DNA from 2 places in the Streptomyces sp. WZ-12 genome. Region 2 is predicted to be linked to the other one. Evidence: riboswitches for the same ligand, from Rfam matches in the RefSeq annotation. Region 2 holds a riboswitch; the other holds the start of a gene.

Region 1 (11,840 bases), 4.4 Mb from region 2:
CTCGACGACGGGTACGCCGAGGCGGCCGCGCGGAAGTCCGCCGAGGGCGTCAGCGGCCTACCGCGCACGCTGCGCGCGAAGTTGGGGTTGGCGGCCGGTCTGGTGCTGGCGGCGCTGGTGGTGACCGTGGGGGCGGCGCAGGCGCGGGTCTCGGCGCCGACGCTGGCCAAGGAGCGCGAGGAGCTGATCCACCGCATCCAGAAGGGCACCACGGAGGCCGACACCCAGCAGCAGAAGGTGGACACGGCCCGGGACGCGGTGAACCGGATGCAGCGCGAGGCGCTCAAGCAGCACGGTGACGGCAAGGCTGAACTGCTGTCGCTGCTGGCCGGTTCGACGCAGGTCACGGGTCCGGGCGTGAAGCTGGTGGTGGACGATGCCAAGGGAGCCTCGGCCGGCGCCGGAGGCCCTCGGGAGAGCAGTGACTTCTCGGACACCGGGCGGGTGCGTGACCGGGACATGCAACGCGTGGTGAACGGGCTCTGGCAGTCCGGTGCGGAGGCCATCTCCGTCAACGGGCAGCGGTTGACGTCGCTCTCGGCAGTCAGGGCCGCGGGAGACGCCATACTGGTCGACAACAAGCCGCTGGTGCCGCCCTATACGGTGCTGGCGGTGGGGGACGGGCAGCGGCTGAGCACCGCGTTCCAGGACAGCGCCGACGGCCAGTATCTGCACGTGTTGCAGGAGAACTACGGCGTGCGCGCCAAGATTTCCGTGGAGAACGAGATCAAACTGCCGCCCGCGCCCAGTTTGACCGTACGTACCGCAAAGCCGGAGGCCGGTGCCGCGAAGGCGGACGGCGCCGACACAGGGAAGGGCACATCGTGATCGCCGTACTGGGCCTCATCGTGGGAGTCGTGGTCGGAATCTTCGTCCGACCCGTGGTGCCGACGGTGGTCGAGCCCTACTTGCCGATCGCTGTCGTGGCCGCGCTGGACGCCGTGTTCGGCGGTCTGCGCGCGATGCTGGACGGGATCTTCGACGACAAGGTCTTCGTGGTCTCCTTCCTGTCGAACGTCGTGGTGGCAGCCCTGATCGTCTTCCTCGGGGACAAGTTGGGCGTCGGTGCCCAACTCTCCACCGGCGTAGTGGTGGTGCTCGGAATCCGCATCTTCTCCAACGCTGCCGCGATCCGTCGGCACGTGTTCCAGGCGTGAGGCCGATGCCAGCGGACGAGACGCCGGAGCCGGAGCGCGGGCCGGAGCGGGCGCGCGAGGGTCATGAGGGGCAGCGTCCGGCGGAGCGGCGGCCGATGCCGCCCGAGATGCCGCGTGAGCCCCAGGGGGCGGCGGAGCGGCCCGAACGGCCGGAAGTCGCACAGGAGCAGCAGAGCGCAGGACAGGAGGGCGACGAACCGGCGGCCGCCGCCGGCGCGTCCTCGGCCGCGGAGGCGAAGGCCGCGCCGCCGTCGATGACCGGTCGGCAGCGGCTGATCGCCAGCCTGTGGCCGCCGCGGCTGACCCGGCCTCAACTGATCGTCGCGTTGCTCCTGTTCATTCTCGGCCTCGGCCTCGCGATTCAGGTACGTTCCACCAGTGACAGCAGTGCGCTGCGGGGTGCGCGTCAGGAGGATCTGGTGCGCATTCTGGACGAACTGGACAATCGCTCCCAGCGGTTGACGGAGGAGCAGCGGCGCCTGGAGGGACAGAAGACCGAGTTGGAGAACAGCTCGGACCAGGCGGAGGAGGCCCGTAAGCAGACCGTGGAGAAGGAACAGCAGTTGGGAGTGTTGGCGGGGACCGTCGCGGCGCAGGGCCCCGGCATCAACCTGACCATCGACGATCCGCACCACTCCGTGGAGGCGGACAAGCTGCTGGACACCATCCAGGAGCTGCGGGCGGCGGGGGCCGAGGCCGTCCAGGTCAACAACGTCCGCGTCGTTGCGAGCACTTACTTCTCGGATCTCCGGGGCGGGGTGGACGTCGACGGCAAGCGCGTCACGCCGCCGTACCGGTTCAAGGTCATCGGGAAGCCGGAGGACCTCGAACCGGCGCTCAACATCCCCGGCGGAGTGGTCCAGACGCTGGAAAAGGAGCAGGCCAAGGTGTCTGTGTCCCGACAAGAGAAGATCGTGGTGGATGCCTTGCGGCAGGCGAAGCGGCCTGACTACGCTCGGTCGTCATCCCAGTGAGGCGTCCACGTATGGTGATGGCCCGGCAAGGGCATGAGGTAGCGGGGGGTCGACGCACCGTGCGTGTGGTGTGTGGTGGAAACTGTCTGGAGGCCACGGACGTTCACAGGATGTCCGGATCGGCCGGTGTGTGCATCGAGGGTTCGTCCTGCCCCACGGGCGGGTCTGTGTCGTACAAGGGGAATCGCCCGTGAAGTTGTTTGCAAAGCTGTTCGGCAAGAGCGCGCGCCAGGAAGGCGACGGCGGTTCGGCGCGGCACCGCGCTCCGCGTCGTTCGGAAGAAGAGGCAGCGCCGGAGAGCCGTCCGCTGTTCCGTGATGAGGTCGGCGGTCCGTCCGGGGGGCACGGCGCGGGTTCTGTTGACCCCTCCGGTGCCGGCCGCATAGGTTCCGAGGAACCATCAGCCGCACGCACGGGTGGAGGGTCGGCCTTGGTCTGTACGAGGTGCGGGCACCGGAACGCCGAGGCGAGCCGGTTCTGTTCCAACTGTGGTGCCCCGCTGCGCCCGGGCGCCCAGCCCGACCGGGCCTCGGAGACGACGTCGACGATCTCCATCTCGGGGATCGAGGCGTACGACGCGGAGGCGACCGGGCAGAACCTGTCGCCGGCGCTCTCCCCGGAGGCCCAGGCTGCCGTCGACGCCCTTCCGTTGGGCTCGGCGCTGTTGATTGTCCGTCGCGGGCCGAACGCGGGCAGCCGCTTCCTCCTGGACAGCGAGCTGACGACCGCAGGCCGGCATCCGCAGGGCGACATCTTCCTCGACGACGTGACGGTCTCCCGCAGTCATGTGGAGTTCCGGCGCGGGTCGGACGGCCGCTTCACGGTCACCGACGTCGGCAGCCTCAACGGCACCTACGTCAACCGCGAGCCGATCGACTCCGTGGCCCTCGCCAACGGCGACGAGGTGCAGATCGGCAAGTACCGCCTGGTCTTCTACGCGAGCCAGCGGGGCGTCGGTATCTGACCGTCAGGGAAGGCATATGCGCCAATCACCGACAGGCGGTGCCGGTTCGTCCGGCACCGCCTCCTCGGACCGCACGCCGATGAGCATCGGCTCGGTGCTCAACGCGCTGCGCGAGGAGTTCCCCGAGGTCACCATCTCCAAGATTCGTTTTCTGGAGGCCGAGGGGCTGGTCGAGCCGCAGCGCACGCCGTCCGGGTACCGCAAGTTCACGGCCGCGGACGTCGAGCGCTTGGCGAACGTGCTGCGGATGCAGCGGGACCACTACCTCCCCCTGAAGGTCATCAGGGAGCATCTGGACGCCCTGGAGCGGGGCGAGCAGGTGCAACTGCCCGCTCCGGCGGCGCCCCGCGATTTGGTCGAGGGCATGTCCGATCCGGACGAGGAGCGCCCGACGACCGCCCGGATCGGCCGGGCGGAGCTGCTGGCCGCCGCGGAGGTGGACGAGGCGGCGCTCGCTGACTGGGAGTCGTACGGACTCATCGTCCCGCACGGGGACGGGGGCTACGACATCGAGGCGGTCACGGTCGCCAAACTCGTGGCGGACCTCGGCCGATTCGGCCTGGAGTCGCGACACCTGCGCGCCGTGAAGGCGGCCGCGGAGCGCGAGGCGGGGCTCGTCGAGCAGGTCGTGGCACCCCTTCGGCGGCACCGGAATCCGCAGACCCGGGCGCACGCCGAGGCCACCGTCCGCGAGCTGGCCACGCTGTCGGTGCGGTTGCACGCGGCGCTGTTGCAGAGCGCGCTGCGGGTTCGTCTGCCGTGAGCAAACGAGTGCCCGACTACCCAAACCGGCCGGGCACGGCCTAGGGTTGCTGTGTGAACGAGCTCGACGTCGTGGGTGTCCGGGTGGAGATGCCTTCCAGCCAACCGATCGTGCTGCTGCGGGAGGTGGGAGGCGATCGCTACCTGCCCATCTGGATCGGTCCGGGAGAGGCCACCGCCATTGCGTTCGCCCAGCAGGGCATGGTGCCCGCCCGGCCGCTGACGCATGACCTCTTCAAGGATGTGCTCGAAGCCGTGGGCCAGGAGCTGACGCAGGTCCGGATCACGGATCTGCGCGAGGGGGTCTTCTATGCCGAGCTGGTCTTCGCCAGTGGAGTCGAGGTCAGTGCTCGTCCGTCGGACGCGATAGCGCTGGCGTTGCGCACCGGGACGCCGATCTTCGGTACCGACGGTGTGCTGGACGACGCGGGCATCGCCATCCCGGACGAGCAGGAGGACGAGGTGGAGAAGTTCCGCGAGTTCCTCGACCAGATTTCGCCCGAGGACTTCGGCACCAACCAGTGATCGGCCAGGTCGACCGCCTGTTTCTGGCCAACCTTTCATCCCTTCCCCGTGACAAGTCACGAGAAACCACTCGTAGGGTGATTATCACTCGGCGTGGCGAGCGCGGCGATCGTTGACGCACCCCGAGTGACTGCATACCGTCGATATGGCAGGTCCCGTCCGGGACGTGGAGGACGGAGGGCGGCGTGGCAATCACCGGCGACGGTACGGCGGCGGAAGGGGCATTGCCGCTCCACACGGGCGCGGCGGCGAACCGGGGTCCGGTGCAGGCCGCCGAGGTGTCGGGGGACTGCGAGGCGGAGAACGTCGGCTACCGCGGACCGACCGCGTGCGCGGCGGCGGGCATCACCTACCGACAGTTGGACTACTGGGCGCGGACGGGGCTCGTGGAGCCCAGCATCCGGCCCGCTTTCGGTTCCGGGACCCAGCGGCTCTACAGCTTCCGCGACGTCGTCGTCCTGAAGATCGTCAAGCGGCTGCTGGACACCGGGGTTTCGTTGCAGAACATCCGTGCCGCCGTGCAGCACTTGAGGGCGCGCGGGCTGGCGGACCTGACCCGGATGACGTTGATGAGTGATGGTGCGACGGTCTATGAGTGCACCTCGCCCGACCAGGTCGTGGATCTGCTCCAGGGGGGCCAGGGTGTCTTCGGGATCGCCGTGGGTGTGGTGTGGCGGGACGTGGAAGGCGCGCTGTCACAGCTCCACGGGGAGCGGGTGGACACCGGCGAGACGCTGATCGGGAAGAACCCGCACGACGAGTTGGCGCGACGGCGCAACCGGGCCGGCTGAGGGCCGGCGGGCGGTTCTCGGCCCGGGGTCGGGGCCATTGTCAGTGGTGTGCGGCAGCATCAGTGGTGTGAGACGTGCGCCGACGATCCTGCATCTGGACATGGATGCCTTCTACGCGGCCGCCGAGCAGGCGGCCAAGCCGAGCCTGCGGGGAAAGCCCGTGGTCGTCGGCGGGGTCGGGCCGCGCGGGGTGGTCGCCACGGCCTCGTACGAGGCGCGGGTCTTCGGGGTGCGGTCGGCGATGCCGACGGCGCAGGCGCGGCGGTTGTGTCCCAACGCCGCTTATCTCAGCCCTCGGTTCAGCCTGTACCGCCAGGTGAGTGAATCGGTGATGGAGCTGCTGCGGGCGCTCTCGCCGCTCGTGGAGCCGTTGAGCCTGGACGAGGCGTTCGTCGACCTGGAGGCGGGCGGGGTGCCGGCGGAGTCGGCGGCGGCGCGGGTCGTGGGGGAGCAACTGCGGCGCGATATCCGGGCGGTCACGGGGTTGACGGGTTCGGTGGGGCTGGCTGGTGCCAAGATGCTCGCCAAGATCGCGTCGGAGGCGGCGAAGCCGGACGGCCTGGTGGTGATCGAGCCGGGCACCGAGCGGGAGTTGCTGGGGCCGATGCCGGTGCGGACGCTGCCCGGGGTCGGGCCGGCTACGGCGGAGACGTTGCGGCGGGCCGGGATACATACCGTCGTGGAGACCGCCGAGGCCGGCGAGGCGGAGCTGGTGCGGCTGTTGGGCAAAGCGCACGGCACCGGGTTGTACGCGATGGCGTTGGGGCAGGACGACCGGCCGGTGGTGGCCGAACGGGACGCGAAATCGGTATCGGTGGAGGACACCTTCGAGGTCGATCTGACGGACCGGACGCGGGTGCGGACCGAGGTGTTGCGGTTGGCCGACCGGTGCGTGGCGCGGCTCCGGGAGGCCGGTCGGTCCGGACGCACGGTGGTGATCAAGGTGCGGAACTACGACTTCTCGACGCTGACCCGGTCCGAGACGTTGCGTGGGCCGACCGACGACCCGGCGGTCGTTCGGGAGGCGGCTGTGCGGCTGTTGGAGACGGTGGACACCACGGGCGGGGTCCGGCTGCTGGGCGTGGGGGTGAGCGGGCTGGCGGACTTCACGCAGGAGGACCTGTTCGCCCAGATCGCCACGGAGCGGGAGGCGGAGGAGCAGGCGGCCGTCGAGGCGGCGGAGTCGGAAGGGGAGGCGGCCGGTGAGCCGGAGGCGCCCCCGGAGCTGCCACGGCGTTGGCACCCGGGACTGGACGTGGTGCACGAGGAGTTCGGCGCCGGGTGGGTGCAGGGCAGCGGTGTGGGGAGGGTGACCGTGCGGTTCGAGACGCCGTGGTCCGCACCGGGGCGGGTGCGGACCTTTGCCGTCGATGATCCGGCGCTGCGGCCGGGGGAACCGTTGCCGCTGGTGGGCGGGCCGGATCAGTCTTCCGCGCCGGCGATCCGGCCGAAGTCGGTGTCGCCGGCGGACGCGGCGGAGTCCGCGGGTGAGGAGATATCCAGGCGGTAGTGGTGGTAGAGCTGCAGTTCCTGCTCGGGGGAGAGGTGCCGGCCGACGCCGAAATCGGGGGCGTCTTTGATCAGCTTGCGGTCATAGGGGATATGCAGGCTTTCGCCGACCATCTTGCTCGGTTCCAGGGGGACGAACGCGTCCCGACTGAACAGGCCGGTGCGGACGGCCGCCCACTCCGGTTCGCCCGTCGCGTCGTCGAGGTACACCTCGTCGACGGTCCCTATCTTCGCGCCGTTGCGGTCGAACGCTTTGCGGCCGATCAGGCTCCGGGGATCGATATCGGCTTGCACGGTCCCTCCAATTGGTCGCAACTGCCTTGTGACAACTACGAAACGGCACATTTCATGCCTCGGCCACTCGAAGGATCGTTCCAGCAGTGCGCTGGTAGGCTGGCGATTGGCCGTCGACCCCATGCGGGAGAGTCCTTTGTCGTTCGCGGCAGGGCGCCGAAGGAGCAAATCCTCCCCGGAATCTCTCAGGCACACGTACCGCATGGACGAGGTCACTCTGGAAAGCAGGGCGGGCCACGGTCAGGCACCATGCCGGAACCCCTCCTCACCGACGGTGAAAGCCGGACCGCAGCCCGCGGGCCGGTGAAGCTCTCAGGTTGCGATGACAGAGGGGGAGGCCGTCCGGGCACCAGCGCCGTGGTGCCCCTCGCAGGTCGTAGTGACCAGGAGGCCCCCGCACGATGACCATCAATCGCATCCCCCTGTCCGAGCTGGAGCGTGGCACCCCGTTCGAGCACCGGCACATCGGCCCCGACCACGAGGCGCAGGCCAAGATGCTCGCGCAGGTCGGCTTCGGGTCGTTGGACGAGCTCACCGCCGTCGCCGTCCCCGACGTGATCAAGAGCACCGAGGCGCTCGGCCTGCCGCAGGGCCGCACCGAGGCCGAGGTCCTGGGAGAGCTGCGCGCCCTGGCCGACCGCAACCAGGTCCTGTCGTCCATGATCGGGCTCGGCTACTACGGCACGTTCACCCCGCCGGTGATCCTGCGCAACGTCATGGAGAACCCGTCCTGGTACACGGCCTACACGCCCTACCAGCCGGAGATCTCGCAGGGGCGCCTGGAGGCCCTGCTGAACTTCCAGACCATGGTCGCCGACCTGACCGGACTGCCGACCTCCGGTGCGTCCCTCCTGGACGAGGGCACCGCCGCCGCGGAGGCGATGGCGCTCTCCCGCCGGGTCGGCAAGGTCAAGCAGGGCGTCTTCCTCGTCGACGCGGACTGTCTGCCGCAGACCGTCGCGGTGATCCGGACCCGCGCCGAACCGACCGGCGTCGAGGTCGTGGTCGCCGATCTCACGGACGGCATCCCGGACGAGATCGCCGAGCGGGGCGTCTTCGGCGTGCTGCTCCAGTACCCCGGCGCGTCCGGTGCGGTGCGCGACCCGCGGGCGGTCATCGAGCGGGCGCACGAGCTGGGCGCGATCGTCACCCTCGCCGCCGACCTGCTGGCGCTGACGCTGCTCACCCCGCCCGGCGAGCTCGGCGCGGACATCGCGGTCGGCACCACCCAGCGCTTCGGCGTCCCGATGGGCTTCGGCGGTCCGCACGCTGGCTACATGGCCGTCCGCGAGCAGCACGCCCGCAGCCTGCCCGGCCGTCTGGTGGGCGTCTCGGTGGATGCCGATGGCGGCAAGGCGTACCGGCTGGCGTTGCAGACCCGTGAGCAGCACATCCGCCGCGAGAAGGCCACCAGCAACATCTGCACCGCACAGGTGCTGCTCGCCGTCATGGCCGGCATGTACGCCGTCTACCACGGTCCGGAGGGGCTGCGCACCATCGCCCGGCGGACCCACCGGTACGCCGCGATCCTGGCCAAGGGGCTGACGGACGGCGGTGTCGAGCTCGTCCACGGCGCCTACTTCGACACCCTCACCGCGCGGGTGCCCGGTCGGGCGGCCGAGGTCGTCGCCGCCGCCCGCGAGGCCGGCATCAACCTCCGGCAGGTCGACGCCGATCTCGTCGGCATCGCCTGCGACGAGACCACCGGGCGCGCCCAGTTGGCCGGCGTCTGGGGCGCGTTCGGCGTCCGGGGCGACATCGACGCGCTGGACGTGGCCGTCGCCGACGCCCTGCCGCAGTCGCTGCTGCGCACCGACGACTACCTCGCCCACCCGGTCTTCCACCAGCACCGCTCCGAGACCGGCATGCTGCGCTACCTGCGCACGCTGGCCGACAAGGACTACGCGCTGGACCGCGGCATGATCCCGCTCGGCTCCTGCACGATGAAGCTGAACGCGACCACCGAGATGGAGCCGGTCACCTGGCCGGAGTTCGGCCAGCTCCACCCCTTCGCGCCGGCCGACCAGGCGCAGGGCTACCTCACGCTCATCCAGGAGTTGGAGGAGCGGCTCGCCGCGATCACCGGCTACGCCAAGGTGTCCATCCAGCCCAACGCCGGTTCCCAGGGCGAGTTGGCCGGTCTGCTCGCGGTCCGTGCCTACCACCGGGCCAACGGTGACGAGCAGCGCACCGTCTGCCTGATCCCGTCGTCGGCGCACGGCACCAACGCCGCCAGCGCCGTGATGGCCGGCATGAAGGTCGTCGTCGTCAAGACCGGCGAGGACGGCGAGGTGGACGCCGAGGACCTGCACGCCAAGATCGCCAAGCACCGGGACGAGTTGGCCGTTCTGATGGTCACCTACCCGTCCACGCACGGGGTGTTCGAGGAGCACATCACGCAGATCTGCGCCGCGGTGCACGAGGCCGGCGGCCAGGTCTACGTGGACGGCGCCAACCTCAACGCGCTGGTCGGCCTGGCGGAGCCGGGCACGTTCGGCGGCGACGTCTCGCACCTCAACCTGCACAAGACGTTCTGCATCCCGCACGGCGGCGGCGGTCCCGGCGTCGGCCCGGTCGGCGTCCGCGCCCACCTGGCGCCGTACCTGCCCAACCACCCGCTCCAGCCGACCGCGGGTCCGGCCACGGGCGTCGGGCCGATCTCGGCCGCCCCCTGGGGCTCGGCCGGCATCTTGCCGATCTCCTGGGCGTACGTCCGGCTGATGGGTGGTGAGGGGCTCAAGCGCGCCACCCAGGTCGCGGTGCTGTCGGCCAACTACATCGCCAAGCGCCTGGAGCCGCACTACCCGGTGCTCTACGCCGGCCCCGGCGGGCTCGTCGCCCACGAGTGCATCGTCGACGTGCGGCCGTTGACCAAGGCGACCGGGGTGAGCATCGACGATGTCGCCAAGCGGCTCATCGACTACGGCTTCCACGCGCCGACGATGTCGTTCCCGGTGGCCGGCACGCTGATGATCGAGCCGACCGAGAGCGAGGACCTGACCGAGATCGACCGGTTCTGCGACGCGATGATCGCCATCCGCGCGGAGATCGACAAGGTCGGTTCGGGGGAGTGGGACAAGGACGACAACCCGCTGCGCAACGCCCCGCACACCGCGGGCGCGCTCGGTGGTGAGTGGGACCACCCCTACAGCCGTGAGGAGGCCGTCTTCCCGGCCGGGGTCGGCGCCGCGGACAAGTACTGGCCGCCGGTGCGCCGGATCGACGGCGCCTTCGGCGACCGCAACCTCGTCTGCTCCTGCCCCCCGTTGGACGAGTACGACGTCTGATCAACCCCCGCCACCGGTGACCGGTGGCCACATCAAAGGGCCCTCGGCGGATGCGCCGGGGGCCCTGGTGTACGTGCCGGGTGGCCGCGGGAGATCAGGCGGCGGCGGTGACCCGAGGAGCGCCGAGCGGTCGGTGCGGAGCGATGACCTGCCCGTCCGGCAGCAGTTCACCGGTGTCCTCGAAGAGCAGGACACCGTTGCACAGCAGGCTCCAGCCCTGCTCCGGGTGGTGCGCCACCAGGTGCGCGGCCTCCCGGTCCGTGGAGTCGGCTGATGGGCATGGTGGTTGGTGCTGGCACATGGAAGTTGTCTTTCGCTGCGGAGTGGTGAACGTCGTGCGGCTCGATGTGGTGTTCATGGCCGCTCCCCCGTTTCTGTCGGTCCCAGTCTTGCCCCACGGAAGGGATTCCGCAGGGATTTCGCAGCAGCGGTACTCACTCGATACGGACGTGTCACCCGTGCGGGCGGTTGCTCCCAAGTGAGCCTGTCTCCCCGGGGATTGGCGCGCTACCGGCGGGCAGGGGGCGGACGACGTGGTGCGCCCCGCGGCCGGGGCGGCCATGGGGCGCACAGGAGCAGGGTGGGCGCGCGGGGTGGTGCTTCCTCGGTCCTGATCGAGTGCGGTCGGAAGTGTGCGTGAACGGTCAGGCCGGCTCGCGCAGCAGGGGTGGCGTTCCCAGCCGGAGGGCGAGCCGGGGCAGCAGGTCGGCGACCCGCTGCGGGAGGTGGGAGGCGATCCCGGGCGGGGCGGGGGCCAGCGGCACCAGGAGATCACCGGGGGCGGGCAACCCGACGGCGCCGTCCGCGGAGAGGTCGTGGTGCAGCCACAGGGTGAGCATGTACAGCTCCGGTACGGAGAGCAGTCGTGGCTGGTAGGGCGCGGTCAGCGATTCGGCCTGCACCAGGGCCCGTTCGGTCGCGGTGACGTAGGGGCCGTCGCAGAAGTGCGAGAACGCCCAGCCGTCGGCGGTGAGCCGGGCCTCGGCGGCGGCCACGGCACGTCCCCCGCCGCGGACCAGGAAGCGCCAGCCGGCGAGGCGGGTGCGCGGCGGGCCGGCCTGGCTGACGTCGTCCCAGACGTGGATGGGTAGCGGGTGATCGGGGCTCAACGGCCCCTGGTGGGTGCGGAGCGCGGTGGCGGGGGCCTCGCGGATGGCGCTGGGGGAGCCGAGGGCGGTGAGGATGCTGCGTAGGGCGGGCGCGGGAGCAGGGGGAACATGCAGCGGCATGGCTGGTCGCCTCTCACTTCGGAGACACGGTGGAGCGCGGCGGTGCGGACGGTGCTGTCTGCGGGCGGGTCAGAGCCTGGCCGACCGGAGCGTGGGGGGCGACGGGTCGGCCGCGGTGCCGGGGCACCGGTGCGCACGCCGCCGCGCTGGGCGCCGAATCTCTGCCTCGTCTGCGAAGTTTATACGACATTTGTTCTGGAAGTGTTTCGGCTACTCGCCTTGCGGATTTCCGGCAAGGCGGAATCCGGACCGCTGTTCAGGGTGATTTTCGCCGCTTTGTACGGGGATTGCGAGAAGTCACCTCGGAATTCATTCACGGTGCGGTAGGCCGGAACTCGTCGGTGTTTT
Region 2 (11,840 bases):
GACCTCGGCGCCGGAGATCGAGGCGTTCTCCTTGAAGAGCATGCCGATCGCGCCGGCGGCGAGCAGGAAGCGGACCACGCCGTCCTCGTTCGCCCCGGGGACGAAGTTGACGTAGTAGTGCAGCACGGCGGGGATGATGCCGGCCGCGCCGTTGGTGGGGGCGGTCACCACCCGGCCGCCGGCGGCGTTCTCCTCGTTGACGGCCATGGCGTAGAGGGTGACCCACTCCATGGCGCGGGCCGCCTCGTCGCCCTCGGAGCGCAGCGCGCGGGCGGCGTTGGCGGCCCGGCGGCGGACCTTCAGGCCGCCGGGGAGGATGCCCTCGCGGGACATGCCGCGCTCGACGCAGCCCTGCATGACCCGCCAGATCTCCAGCAGGCCGGCGCGGATCTCGTCCTCGGTGCGCCACGCCTTCTCGTTCTGCAGCATCAGCGCGGAGATGGACAGGCCCGTCTCCCGGGAGAGCCGCAGCAGTTCGTCGCCGGTGCGGAAGGGGTGGGTCAGGACGGTGTCGTCCAGCTTGATCCGGTCCTCGCCGACCGCGTCCTCGTCGACGACGAAGCCGCCGCCCACCGAGTAGTAGGTCTTCTCCAGCAGCGGGGCGCCGGCGGCGTCGTAGGCGAAGAGGGTCATGCCGTTGGCGTGGTACGGCAGCGACCGGCGGCGGTGCAGGATCAGCTCGGTGGACTCGTCGAAGTCGATCTCGTGCGCGCTGCCTATCTCGGCGCCGAGGAGGCGCAGCCGGCCGCTGGTGCGGATGCGCGCCACCTCGTCGTCGGCGGACTCGACGTCGACGGTGCGCGGGGAGTGGCCCTCCAGACCGAGCAGCACCGCCTTGGGGGTGCCGTGGCCGTGGCCGGTGGCGCCGAGCGAGCCGAAGAGTTCGGCGCGCACCGAGACCGTCTGGGCGAGCAGACCGTCCTTCTTGAGCCGCCGGGCGAACATCCGGGCGGCCCGCATCGGGCCGACGGTGTGGGAGCTGGACGGGCCGATGCCGATGGAGAAGAGGTCGAAGACGGAGATGGCCACGGGGGCGGTACTCCCTTGTCTGCTCGGGGTTGGACGGTTGCGCAGATCGGGGCAGGACGGGGTGTTTCCGGCCCGACTGTCGAGCGTAACCCGCTCGCCGGGGATTGCCGCCGGACGGGAGGCGGCGGGCGGGAGAAGCCGGGAGGGCCGGCGGGAGAACAGCGGCGGTGAAGCCGGCCGGGCGGCGGGGTGCGGGGCCGTCGGGGCCGGCGGTCCGGGGAGGTCAACGGCGGCTCCGGGCCGGGCAGTTCGGCCCGGAGCGCGGTGCGGCGGCGGGCCGCGGAAGGGCGGCCCGCCGCTTCGGTCACCGGGGGCCGTGGCACCCCGGTGACCGGTTCGTCACAGCGACGGGTACAGCGGGTACTTCTCGGCCAGCGCCGTGACCCGGGCCTGGAGCGCCTCGCGGTCGTAGCTGGGCTTGAGCGCCTCGGCGATGATGTCGGCGACCTCGCGGAAGTCCTCGACCGTGAAGCCGCGGGTGGCCAGGGCCGGGGTGCCGATCCGCAGGCCGGAGGTGACCATCGGGGGCCGCGGGTCGTTCGGGATCGCGTTGCGGTTGACGGTGATGCCGACCTCGTGGAGGCGGTCCTCGGCCTGCTGGCCGTCGAGCTCGGAGTCGCGCAGGTCGACCAGGACGAGGTGGACGTCGGTGCCGCCGGAGAGCACCGAGACGCCGTGCTCCTTGACGTCGTCCTGGACCAGGCGCTCGGCCAGGATCCGGGCGCCCTCCAGGGTGCGCTGCTGGCGCTCCTTGAACTCCTCCGACGCGGCGACCTTGAAGGACACCGCCTTGGCGGCGATCACGTGCTCCAGCGGGCCGCCCTGCTGACCGGGGAAGACCGCGGAGTTGATCTTCTTGGCCAGCTCGGCGGTGGACAGGATGACACCGCCGCGGGGGCCGCCCAGCGTCTTGTGGGTGGTGGTGGTCACGACGTGGGCGTGCGGCACCGGGGAGGGGTGCAGGCCCGCGGCCACCAGGCCGGCGAAGTGCGCCATGTCGACCATCAGGTACGCGCCGACCTCGTCCGCGATCCGGCGGAAGGCGGCGAAGTCGAGCTGGCGCGGGTAGGCGGACCAGCCGGCGACGATCAGCTTCGGGCGGTGCTCCTTGGCGAGGCGCTCGACCTCCTCCATGTCGACCAGGTTGGTCTTCTCGTCGACGTGGTAGGGCACCACGTTGTACAGCTTGCCGGAGAAGTTGATCTTCATGCCGTGGGTGAGGTGCCCACCGTGGGCGAGGTTCAGACCCAGGATGGTGTCGCCCGGCTTGATCAGCGCGAACATCGCGGCGGCGTTGGCCTGCGCGCCGGAGTGCGGCTGGACGTTGGCGGCCTCGGCACCGAAGAGCGCCTTGATCCGGTCGATGGCGATCTGCTCGACCACGTCGACGTGCTCGCAGCCGCCGTAGTAGCGGCGGCCCGGGTAGCCCTCGGCGTACTTGTTGGTGAGGACCGAGCCCTGGGCCTCCATGACGGCGACCGGAGCGAAGTTCTCCGACGCGATCATTTCGAGGGTGGACTGCTGACGGTGGAGCTCGGCGTCGACGGCGGCGGCGACGTCGGGGTCGAGCTCGTGCAGGGAGCTGTTCAGAAGCGACATGAGACTTCCTGGAGAGTGACGGAGCGGGCGGGGCGCCGCGGCCCCGGCCGAGCGGTGGCGGCCGGGGCCGGGGTGTCAGCCGGTGGTGAAGGCGGTGTACGCGTCGGCCGTGAGCAGGTCCTCCGGCTCACCGGTGAGCTTCACCTTGAACAGCCAACCGCCCTCGAACGGGGCGGAGTTCACCAGCGAGGGGTCGGTGACGACGTCCTCGTTCACCTCGGTGATCTCGCCGGTCACGGGCGAGTAGAGGTCGCTGACGGACTTGGTCGACTCCAGCTCACCGCAGGACTCGCCCGCGGTGACGGTGGCCCCGACCTCGGGGAGCTGCACGAAGACGACGTCGCCGAGGGCGTTGGCCGCGTGCTCGGTGATGCCGACCGTCGAGACGCCGTCCTCGGCGGCCGACAGCCACTCGTGCTCCTTGCTGTAGCGGAGCTGCTGAGGGTTGTCCATGGCTCGATTCTCCTGTACGCGGGGGTGTGGTCGTGCATGGGGTCTTGCCCTGTGAGACGGGTGGCGCCGGGCACGGTGGCGCGGGTCCGCGGCGGGCACCGCGGCCCGGCCGGCGCCGCCCGCTACTTCTGCCGCTTGTAGAAGGGCAGCGCGATGACCTCGTAGGGCTCGTGCGTGCCGCGGATGTCCACCCGGACGCCCTCGGTGCCGGGCGCGGAGTGCGCCGCGTCGACGTAGGCCATGGCGATCGGCTTGCCGAGGGTGGGGGAGGGTGCCCCCGAGGTGACCTCGCCGATCACCGTGCCGTCGGCGGCGACGACCGGGTAGCCGGCGCGCGGCACCCGGCGGCCCTCGGCGATCAGGCCGACCAACGTGCGCGGCGGGGCCTGCCCGGCCCGCTCGGCGGCCGCCGTGAGCGCCGCCCGCCCGACGAAGTCGCCCTCCTTCTCGAACTTCACGACCCGGCCCAGACCCGCGTCGAACGGGGTGAGCGCGGTGGTCAGTTCGTGCCCGTACAGCGGCATCCCCGCCTCCAGGCGCAGGGTGTCGCGGCAGGACAGGCCGCACGGGACCAGGCCGACGTCCCGGCCCGCCTCGGTCAGCGCGGTCCAGAGGGCGACCGCGTCCGCGGGGCGGACGAACAGCTCGAAGCCGTCCTCACCGGTGTAACCGGTGCGGGCGATCAGCGCCTCGACGCCGGCGACCGTGCCGGGCAGCCCCGCGTAGTACTTCAGCCCGTCCAGATCGGCGTCGGTCAGCTTCTTGAGGATGCTCAGGGACTCCGGGCCCTGCACCGCCAGCAGCGCGTAGGCGTCCCGGTCGTCGCGGACGGCGGCGTCGAAGCCGGCCTGCCGGTCGATCAGCGCGTCCAGCACCATCTGGGCGTTGGAGGCGTTGGCGACGACCATGAACTCCGTCTCGCCGAGGCGGTAGACGATCAGGTCGTCGAGGATGCCGCCGTCGGCGGCGCAGATCATGGTGTAGCGGGCCCGACCGACCTTCAGGGCGCCGAGGTTGCCGACCAGCGCGTGGTCGAGGAGGGCGCCGGCCTGCGGGCCGGTGACGGTGAGCTCGCCCATGTGGGAGAGGTCGAAGAGGCCGGCGCGGGTGCGCACAGCGAGGTGTTCCTCGCGCTCGCTGCTGTAGCGCAGCGGCATGTCCCAGCCGGCGAAGTCGGTCATGGTCGCGCCGAGCGCGCGGTGGGTTTCGTCCAGCGCGGTGCGGCGGGGGGCTTCAGTCATCGCTTACGGGCTCCCGGGCATGGGTGACAAGACGGTCTCCCCATCTGTCATCGGAACCTGAGAGGTTCACCGGGATCCCGCGGACGGGCCCGGTTTGCACCTTGGGTGGAGCCGTCCCGTCGGCCGGGCCGCGACTCGCTTTTCAGATCTGCCTCGCCCGCGCGGTATAGGGGCCTGAGAGATTCAAGGGAGGACTTGCTCCTTCGGCGCCCCGCCGTGGCGGCCGGGGACTCTCCCGCGCGGATTCAAGCGGCCGGTATGGAATTGGCTGACTGCCCACGAGTTGACGTTCGAGCCCGCCCGTGGCGGCCACATCATTACACGGGATCGCCCGTTACAGGAGCCCCGGCCGGTGCTCCGTTCCCGGTTATCCCGGTCGCGAGGTCCCGCCGGCCGCCCCCGCCCCGGTCGTATCCCCTGCCTCTCCCTTGCACCTCTCTCGCTACGCATTACCCTTTCTTGACACTCTGCACGGGCTGCGGGAGGGCCGGGTCGGAACCCGGTTCGGGGCCATCGGGGAGGGGCGCGCACGGTGCACGGCGAGGCGACGGACGCGGGGACGGCGCGTGCCGCGCCCCCGGAAACCCCGGTTCCGGAGCCGGCCTTGGGCGGCCCCCGGGAGCCGCGCCCCCGCCACCGGGCCGACCGGCCGCCCTGCACCGACCTGCGGGGCCCGGGCCGCCCCCCGCACCCCGTGCTCCGCTTCCCGCCCGGCGATCTCGTCGTGGTCTCCGGCCTGCCCGGCAGCGGCAAGAGCACCCTGATGCGACGGGTGGTGCCCGCGCGCGACGAGCGGGGCACCCCGGTGCACCGCGTCGACTCCCAGGACGCCCGCGACCGCTGGGAGCACGGCCGGCTGCACCGCCTCCCCTACGCCCTCTACCGACCGCTGGTCCGGGTCGCGCACTACCGCGCGCTGCACCGGGCGCTGCGCTCCGGCGGCAGCGTGGTGGTGCACGACTGCGGGACGTGGGCGTGGGTGCGCCGCTGGCTGGCCCGCGCGGCCCGGCGCGGCGGCCGGGGGCTGCACCTGGTCCTCCTCGACGTGCCGCCCGCGGTGGCCCGCGGCGGCCAACGGGCCCGCGGCCGCGGGGTGTCGCGGTACGCCTTCGCCCGCCACCGCCGGGCGGTGCGCCGCCTGGTGGCCCGGGCCGGGGCGGCCCGGCTCCCGAAGGGCGTGCGCTCCGTGGTGCTGCTGGACCGGCGCTGCGCGCGGGAGTTGGCGCGCGTCACCTTCGGTTGACCGGCCGCACCCCCGCCACCGGCTTCGATGACCGGCCGGTCGCCCGTTAGGGTCTTAATCCACCGGGCGGGCCCGCGGACCGCCCCAGCGAAGTCGGCCGGGCAGCGCGGCCAGTAATGGGTGGGTGAGATGAACTATCCGGACAATGCACCGCAGCACGGCGGTCCGGTGCCGGGGAACGTCCCGGACGAGGGGATACCGCACGCGGCCTGGCCGGCCAACGAGTTGGAGGAGGTGCTGACCGCCTCGGTCGGGCACCCCGAGGCCGGCGGCCGGATCGTGGAGGTGCTGGGCCGCAGCCGGGTATGGGTGCCGCTGCCCGAGGGCGGCGGCCCGGACGGCGCGGGCCTGGGAGCGCCCGGCCTCGACGTGCCGACCGTCGAGATCGGCGGCGCCGCCTACGTCCCGGTCTTCAGCTCCGAGCAGGAGTTCCGGCGGGTCGTCGGCACGCACCTGTCCTACACCGTCGCGCCCGCCCGGGAGTTCGCCCGCGGCCTGCCGCCGCTGGTGGGCCTCGCGGTCAACCCGGACGGCACCGTCGGCGTCCCGCTGCCGCCGCCCGCGGTCGCCGAACTGTGCCGTACCGGACGGACCGACCTGGACGGCCCGCAGACCGCGGGCGCCCGGGTGCGGCTCTTCGAACCGGACTGGCAGGACGAGCCGGTGGACTTCCTGGCCGCCGCCGGCCTCGCGTTCTCCGCCGCCGGCATCGTGCTGGCCGCCCGCCGCGCGCTGGCCGGCGTCGAGGGCGACACGCCGGCGCTCTTCGTCGGCGTGCAACTCGACGTCGCCCCCGAGCGGCTGCACGACGGCACCGCCCGCGACGAGGCGTTGACCGCCCTCGGGCGGGCCCTGGGCCAGGTGCCGGTGCCCTGGCCGGTCCAACTCGTCCTGCTCGACGTCGCCCAGGGCGACCCGGTCGCCGACTGGATGCTGGAGCGCGTGCGGCCCTTCTACACACGGGACCACTCGTAAGCTGGTGGGACGACGGGCGGGCGGGCGCCCGGCCGGGAGGAGGGACGGACCACGTGAGCGCGGGTGCGCAACAGGGAGCGGCGGCGGCCGACCAGGTCGAGCAGATGCTGCGACAGGTCTCGCCCGGGCGTTACGACGCCTACGAGGCGATGCTGGGCGCCCTCGCGCACGGGCAGGTCTGGATGCTCCTGTGGCACGGCCGGACCGGCCAACCCGACGCCCAGTACGGGAACATGGAGGTCGACGGGCTGGGCTACGCCCCCTGCGTCACCTCCGCCGCCGAGCTCGCCGCCTCCGGCTGGACCCGCGACCACGAGGTCGTCACCGGACCCGAGATCGCCGCCTCCCTCTTCCCCGACCGCTGGGGCCTGTGGCTCAACCCGCACGCCCCCGGCGGCGGCGTCGGCGTCCCCTGGCTCGACCTGCGCCGGATCGCCGGCGGCCTGGACCGGCTGCCCGCCGGTCCGCTGCGGATCAGCGAACCGGTCATCGACATCCCGCAGTTCTACGCCCTGCTCGCGCAGCACGCCCACCGCACGCCCCCGGTACGGTCGTTGCGCCGGGCCTGGGTGCAACCCGCCCTCGGCGCCCCGTATTTGGCGATCGGCCTGGACCTCTACGACACCGGGCAGCCGTCGGTGGACGCCGCCCGGATGCTGATCCAGCAGTCGATGGGTGCGGTGCCGGACGGCCTGCCGGTGTCCACCGTCGCCATGAACGACGAGTACGACCCGGTCGGCATGTGGATGCGGGCCTGCGCCCGCCCGTTCTTCGACCGCGACGGCTACGCCCAGCCGGCTCCCGGACCCACCTACGGCTACGGCTACCCCCGCGCCTACTGAGCCCGACCGGCGCCCACAGTCCTGCCGGCGCCTGCCCGCCTCCCCGAGTGAATTGGCCTTATTCCACCGGCAGTTGACGCTTTTTTCGGCCATCCGGTGCACCGCTCAAACCGCTCCGTTGTTCGCATAACGGAAGGCCGTGGGTCACATCACAGTTGCGCATCCTTTCCTGGCCAGGGCTGGTGAGTGATCGCAACTCGGATGAAGACTCCCGCTCCAAGGACTTCGGTCCTGTGTACGAGCGCCATCCCCACCGGCGTCCCTGCGCCAGTCGACGACCCGTCCGCGATGTCAACTCACCTGCGTACGGGGTGAGATGGCGGCAGGTGAGCACCAGAGGGGTCACCACCAGGCCGCTACCGCGGCGGGCACAGGCCGGCCACCGTCGGCCGAGGGGGGTTCAGAGCACCGTGACCGCACCGATCGAGACCACCGGCGCGGCTGCGCAGGCGCAGCCGGAGGCGGTGCTGGAAGGCGTCGAGAGCAAGCGCATCGAGGGGCGCTCGCTCGGTCAGATCGCCTGGCTGCGCTTCCGCCGCGACAAGGTCGCCATGGCCGGCGGCATCGTCGTCGTCCTGCTCATCCTGGTCGCCACCCTCTCCCGCCCGCTCCAGCACCTGTTCGGGCTGGACCCCAACCAGCCCCACCAGGACCTGATCGACCCCAACACCACGCTGCCCAAGGGCGACTTCGGCGGGATGGGGCTCGACCACCTGCTGGGCGTGGACCCCAAGTTCGGCCGCGATCTGCTCGCCCGGATCCTGGAGGGCTCCTGGGTGTCGCTGCTGGTGGCGTTCGGCGCGACGCTGCTGTCGGTGGCCATCGGCACCGTCCTCGGCGTGATCGCCGGCTTCTACCGCGGCCGGGTGGACGCCTTCATCAGCCGTCTGATGGACGTCTTCCTCGCCTTCCCGCTGCTGCTGTTCGCCATCGCGATCTCCGCGTCGCTCCAGGGCGGCGCGTTCGGGCTCTCCGGGCTGCCGCTGCACATCTCGGTGCTGATCTTCGTGATCGGCTTCTTCAACTGGCCCTACATGGGCCGGATCGTGCGGGCCCAGACCCTGTCGCTGCGGGAGCGGGAGTTCGTCTTTGCCGCCCGCGGCCTGGGCGCCCGCGGCCCGTTCATCCTCTTCCGGGAACTCCTGCCCAACCTCGTGGGGCCGATCATCGTCTACTCGACGCTGCTGATCCCCTCCAACATCCTCTTCGAGGCGGCGCTGAGCTTCCTGGGCGTGGGCATCCAGCCGCCCCAGTCGTCGTGGGGCGGCACCCTCACCCAGGCGGTCAAGTACTACGAGGTCGACCCCCAGTACATGATCGTTCCCGGCCTCGCGATCTTCGTCACCGTGCTCGCGTTCAACCTGCTCGGTGACGGACTGAGGGACGCGCTGGACCCGCGCAGCCGCTGACCGGCGCCGGCCTTCATCCCCCCACTCTGCACCCGTTTTCGAAGCCGTTTCGATCCGACGTTTCTCGACGAACGAAGGGGACACCGAGCACATGCGAAGGTCACTTCCGGTCGCGACCATCGCGGCCATCACCAGCGCGGGCCTCCTGCTGGCCGGCTGTAGCGGAAAGGGGTCCTCGGACAGTTCCGCCGGGGCCAACGCCGCCACCAAGGGCGTCGTCAACGCCTCGGACGCGAAGGGGGGCACCGTCACCTACGCGATGAGCGACGCCCCCGAGTCCTTCGACCCGGGCAACACCTACTACGCCTTCGTCTACAACTTCAGCCGTCTGTACGCCCGTCCGCTGACCACCTTCAAGCCGGGCCCCGGCACCAAGGGCGAGCAACTGGTCCCGGACCTCGCCGAGTCGATGGGCAAGTCCGCCGACGGCGGCAAGACCTGGACGTACAAGCTCCGCAAGGGCGTCAAGTTCGAGGACGGCACCCCCGTCACCTCGCAGGACGTCAAGTACGCGGTGGAGCGCAGCAACTTCGCCCGCGACATCCTCTCGCTGGGCCCGAACTACTTCCAGCAGTTCCTCCAGGACAACGACGGCGGCTACAAGGGCCCCTACAAGGACAAGAGCAAGGAAGGGCTCAAGTCCATCGAGACGCCGGATGCGCAGACCATCGTCTTCCACCTGAAGAAACCGTTCGCCGAGTTCGACTACCTGGTCAGCGCCCCGCAGACCGCGCCCGTCCCGCAGGCCAAGGACAAGGGCGCGGACTACACCAAGTCCGTGGTCTCCAGCGGCTCCTACAAGTTCGCGAACTACCAGGAGGGCAAGCAGCTCACCCTGGTCCGCAACCCGCAGTGGTCGGCCGCGACCGACCCGCTGCGCAAGCAGCTCCCGGACAAGATCGTGCTCAACCTGAAGGTCGCCCAGTCGACCATCGACAAGGACCTCCAGTCCGGCAACACCCTGGTCGACATGGCAGGGCGCGGCGTCGACGCCCAGACCCAGGCGCAGTTGCTGACCGACCCCGGCCAGAAGGCCAACACCGACAACGCGCTCGGTCAGCGCCTGGTCTACACCGCCATCAACACCAAGGTCGCGCCGTTCGACAAGCCGGAGTGCCGCAAGGCCGTCGAGTACGCCATCGACAAGAAGGCCGTGCAGACCGCGCTCGGCGGCCCGATCCGCGGTGACATCGCCTCCACGGTCCTGCCCACCGACATCGCCGGCTACCAGAAGTACGACCTGTACCCGCAGAAGTACACCGGCGACAACCTGGACCTGACCCAGGCCAAGGCGCACTGGAAGCAGTGCGGCGCCGGCAACGTCTCCACCACCATCCTGGCCCGCAACGACCGCCAGGACGAGGTCGACGCGGCCACCTCGATCATCGGCTCGCTGAAGAAGATCGGCATCAACGCCAAGCTCCAGCAGTACCCGACCAGCAAGTACTTCTCGGACTACGCCGGCGTGCCGGCCTTCGACAAGTCCAACAACGTCGGCCTGATGATGATGCAGTGGGGCGCCGACTTCCCGACCGGCTACGGCTACCTCCAGCAGATCCTCCACGGCAAGGCGATCAGCCAGTCCGGCAACTCCAACCTCTCCCAGTTGGACGACCCGGAGATCAACAACCTGCTCGACACGGCCATCGCCAACACCGACCAGGCCGCCCGCGAGAAGGCGTACGCGGACATCGACCGCAAGGCGATGGAGCAGGCGGCGATCGTCCCGCTGACCTACTTCAAGGTCCTGATGTACCGCTCGCCGAAGGCCACCAACCTGGCGTCCAGCTCGGCCTGGAGCGGTGAGTACGACTACCTCAACATCGGCGTCAAGAAGTAGCAGCCCTGGAAGGCAGGTGAAGGCATTGGTGCCCGCGGGCCACTCGCTCCCGGCCCGCGGCACCGGCGCCGCATCCCCGTGTTCTCGTACCTCATCCGCAGGTTGATCAGCGCGGTGATCCTGTTGCTGATCGTCAGCGCGGTCACCTTCGGCATCTTCTTCCTGCTGCCGAAACTGGCCGGGCAGACCACCGACCAGCTTGCCCAGCAGTACATCGGAAAGGCCCCCACGCCCGCGGACATCGCCGCGGTCAAGAAGAACCTCGGCCTGGACAAGCCCGTGTACGAGCAGTACTGGGAATTCCTCAAGGGCATCTTCGTCGGCGTCGACTACAAGTTCGGCCCGGAGGCGGCCAAGTGCCATGTGCCGTGCTTCGGTTACTCCTTCAAGACCCATATCGAGGTCTGGCCGGAGATCCAGTCGCGGCTTCCGGTGACGCTGTCGCTGGCCGCCGGCGCCGCCGTGCTGTGGGTGGTCTCCGGCGTCGCCACCGGCGTGCTCTCCGCGCTCCGCCCCGGCTCGTTCTTCGACCGGGCGGCGATGGGCGTGGCGCTGGCCGGCGTCTCGCTCCCGATGTTCTTCACCGGCGCGCTGGCCCTGGCCCTGTTCACCTACCAGTGGCCGCTCTTCCAACGCAGCGACTACATACCGCTGTTGACGGACCCGGTGGGCTGGGCCCGGACCATGTTCCTGCCCTGGGTCACCCTGGCGTTCCTCTACTCGGCGCTCTACGCCCGGCTCACCCGGGCCGGCATGCTGGAGACGCTGAGCGAGGACTTCATCCGCACCGCCCGGGCCAAGGGCCTGCGGGAGCGCCGGGTGGTGATCCGGCACGGCCTGCGGGCCGCGCTGACCCCGATCGTCACCGTCTTCGGCATGGACCTGGGCCTGCTGCTCGGCGGTGCGCTCATCACCGAACAGGTCTTCTCGCTCAAGGGAGTCGGCGCCTTCGCGGTCGACTCCATCAACGCCAACGACCTGCCGAACATTCTCGGCGTCACCCTGCTCGCCGCGTTCTTCATCGTCCTGTGCAACCTGGTGGTGGACGTTCTGTACGCCGCCATCGACCCGCGGGTGAGGCTCACTTGACCGACTCTTTCGAGGACCAGACCACGGCGACGGGGGAGGCCGCGACGGGCGCCGGACCCACGACCCCCGCCGCCCCCTCCGCCTTTCTCGAAGTGCGCGACCTCACGGTGCACTTCCCCA

Evidence for each region. Region 2 has a riboswitch for glycine ahead of gcvT (glycine cleavage system aminomethyltransferase GcvT). Riboswitches for the same ligand answer to the same signal wherever they lie in the genome.
Region 1: linked by a shared signal. The riboswitch ahead of gcvP (aminomethyl-transferring glycine dehydrogenase) and the one ahead of gcvT (glycine cleavage system aminomethyltransferase GcvT) in region 2 are both predicted to bind glycine.

What each region holds. Positions count from the first base shown of each region.
Region 1 covers NZ_CP118574.1:7,540,059-7,551,898, forward strand. The annotation lists gene PV796_RS32930 (DUF881 domain-containing protein) at 1-828, shown strand, start outside; gene PV796_RS32935 (small basic family protein) at 825-1,157, shown strand; gene PV796_RS32940 (DUF881 domain-containing protein) at 1,163-2,131, shown strand; gene PV796_RS32945 (FHA domain-containing protein) at 2,250-3,095, shown strand; gene ftsR (transcriptional regulator FtsR) at 3,112-3,858, shown strand; gene PV796_RS32955 (bifunctional nuclease family protein) at 3,912-4,382, shown strand; gene PV796_RS32960 (MerR family transcriptional regulator) at 4,568-5,173, shown strand; gene PV796_RS32965 (DNA polymerase IV) at 5,241-6,683, shown strand; gene PV796_RS32970 (PRC-barrel domain-containing protein) at 6,596-6,976, opposite strand; glycine riboswitch at 7,091-7,187, shown strand; gene gcvP (aminomethyl-transferring glycine dehydrogenase) at 7,378-10,263, shown strand; gene PV796_RS32980 (DUF5999 family protein) at 10,358-10,564, opposite strand; gene PV796_RS32985 (hypothetical protein) at 10,908-11,492, opposite strand.
Region 2 covers NZ_CP118574.1:3,105,614-3,117,453, reverse strand. The annotation lists gene PV796_RS12975 (L-serine ammonia-lyase) at 1-1,029, opposite strand, end outside; gene glyA (serine hydroxymethyltransferase) at 1,369-2,628, opposite strand; gene gcvH (glycine cleavage system protein GcvH) at 2,704-3,081, opposite strand; gene gcvT (glycine cleavage system aminomethyltransferase GcvT) at 3,204-4,322, opposite strand; glycine riboswitch at 4,475-4,570, opposite strand; gene PV796_RS12955 (AAA family ATPase) at 4,855-5,565, shown strand; gene PV796_RS12950 (enhanced serine sensitivity protein SseB C-terminal domain-containing protein) at 5,695-6,540, shown strand; gene PV796_RS12945 (enhanced serine sensitivity protein SseB C-terminal domain-containing protein) at 6,594-7,382, shown strand; gene PV796_RS12940 (ABC transporter permease) at 7,793-8,791, shown strand; gene PV796_RS12935 (ABC transporter substrate-binding protein) at 8,883-10,631, shown strand; gene PV796_RS12930 (ABC transporter permease) at 10,710-11,720, shown strand; gene PV796_RS12925 (ABC transporter ATP-binding protein) at 11,717-11,840, shown strand, end outside.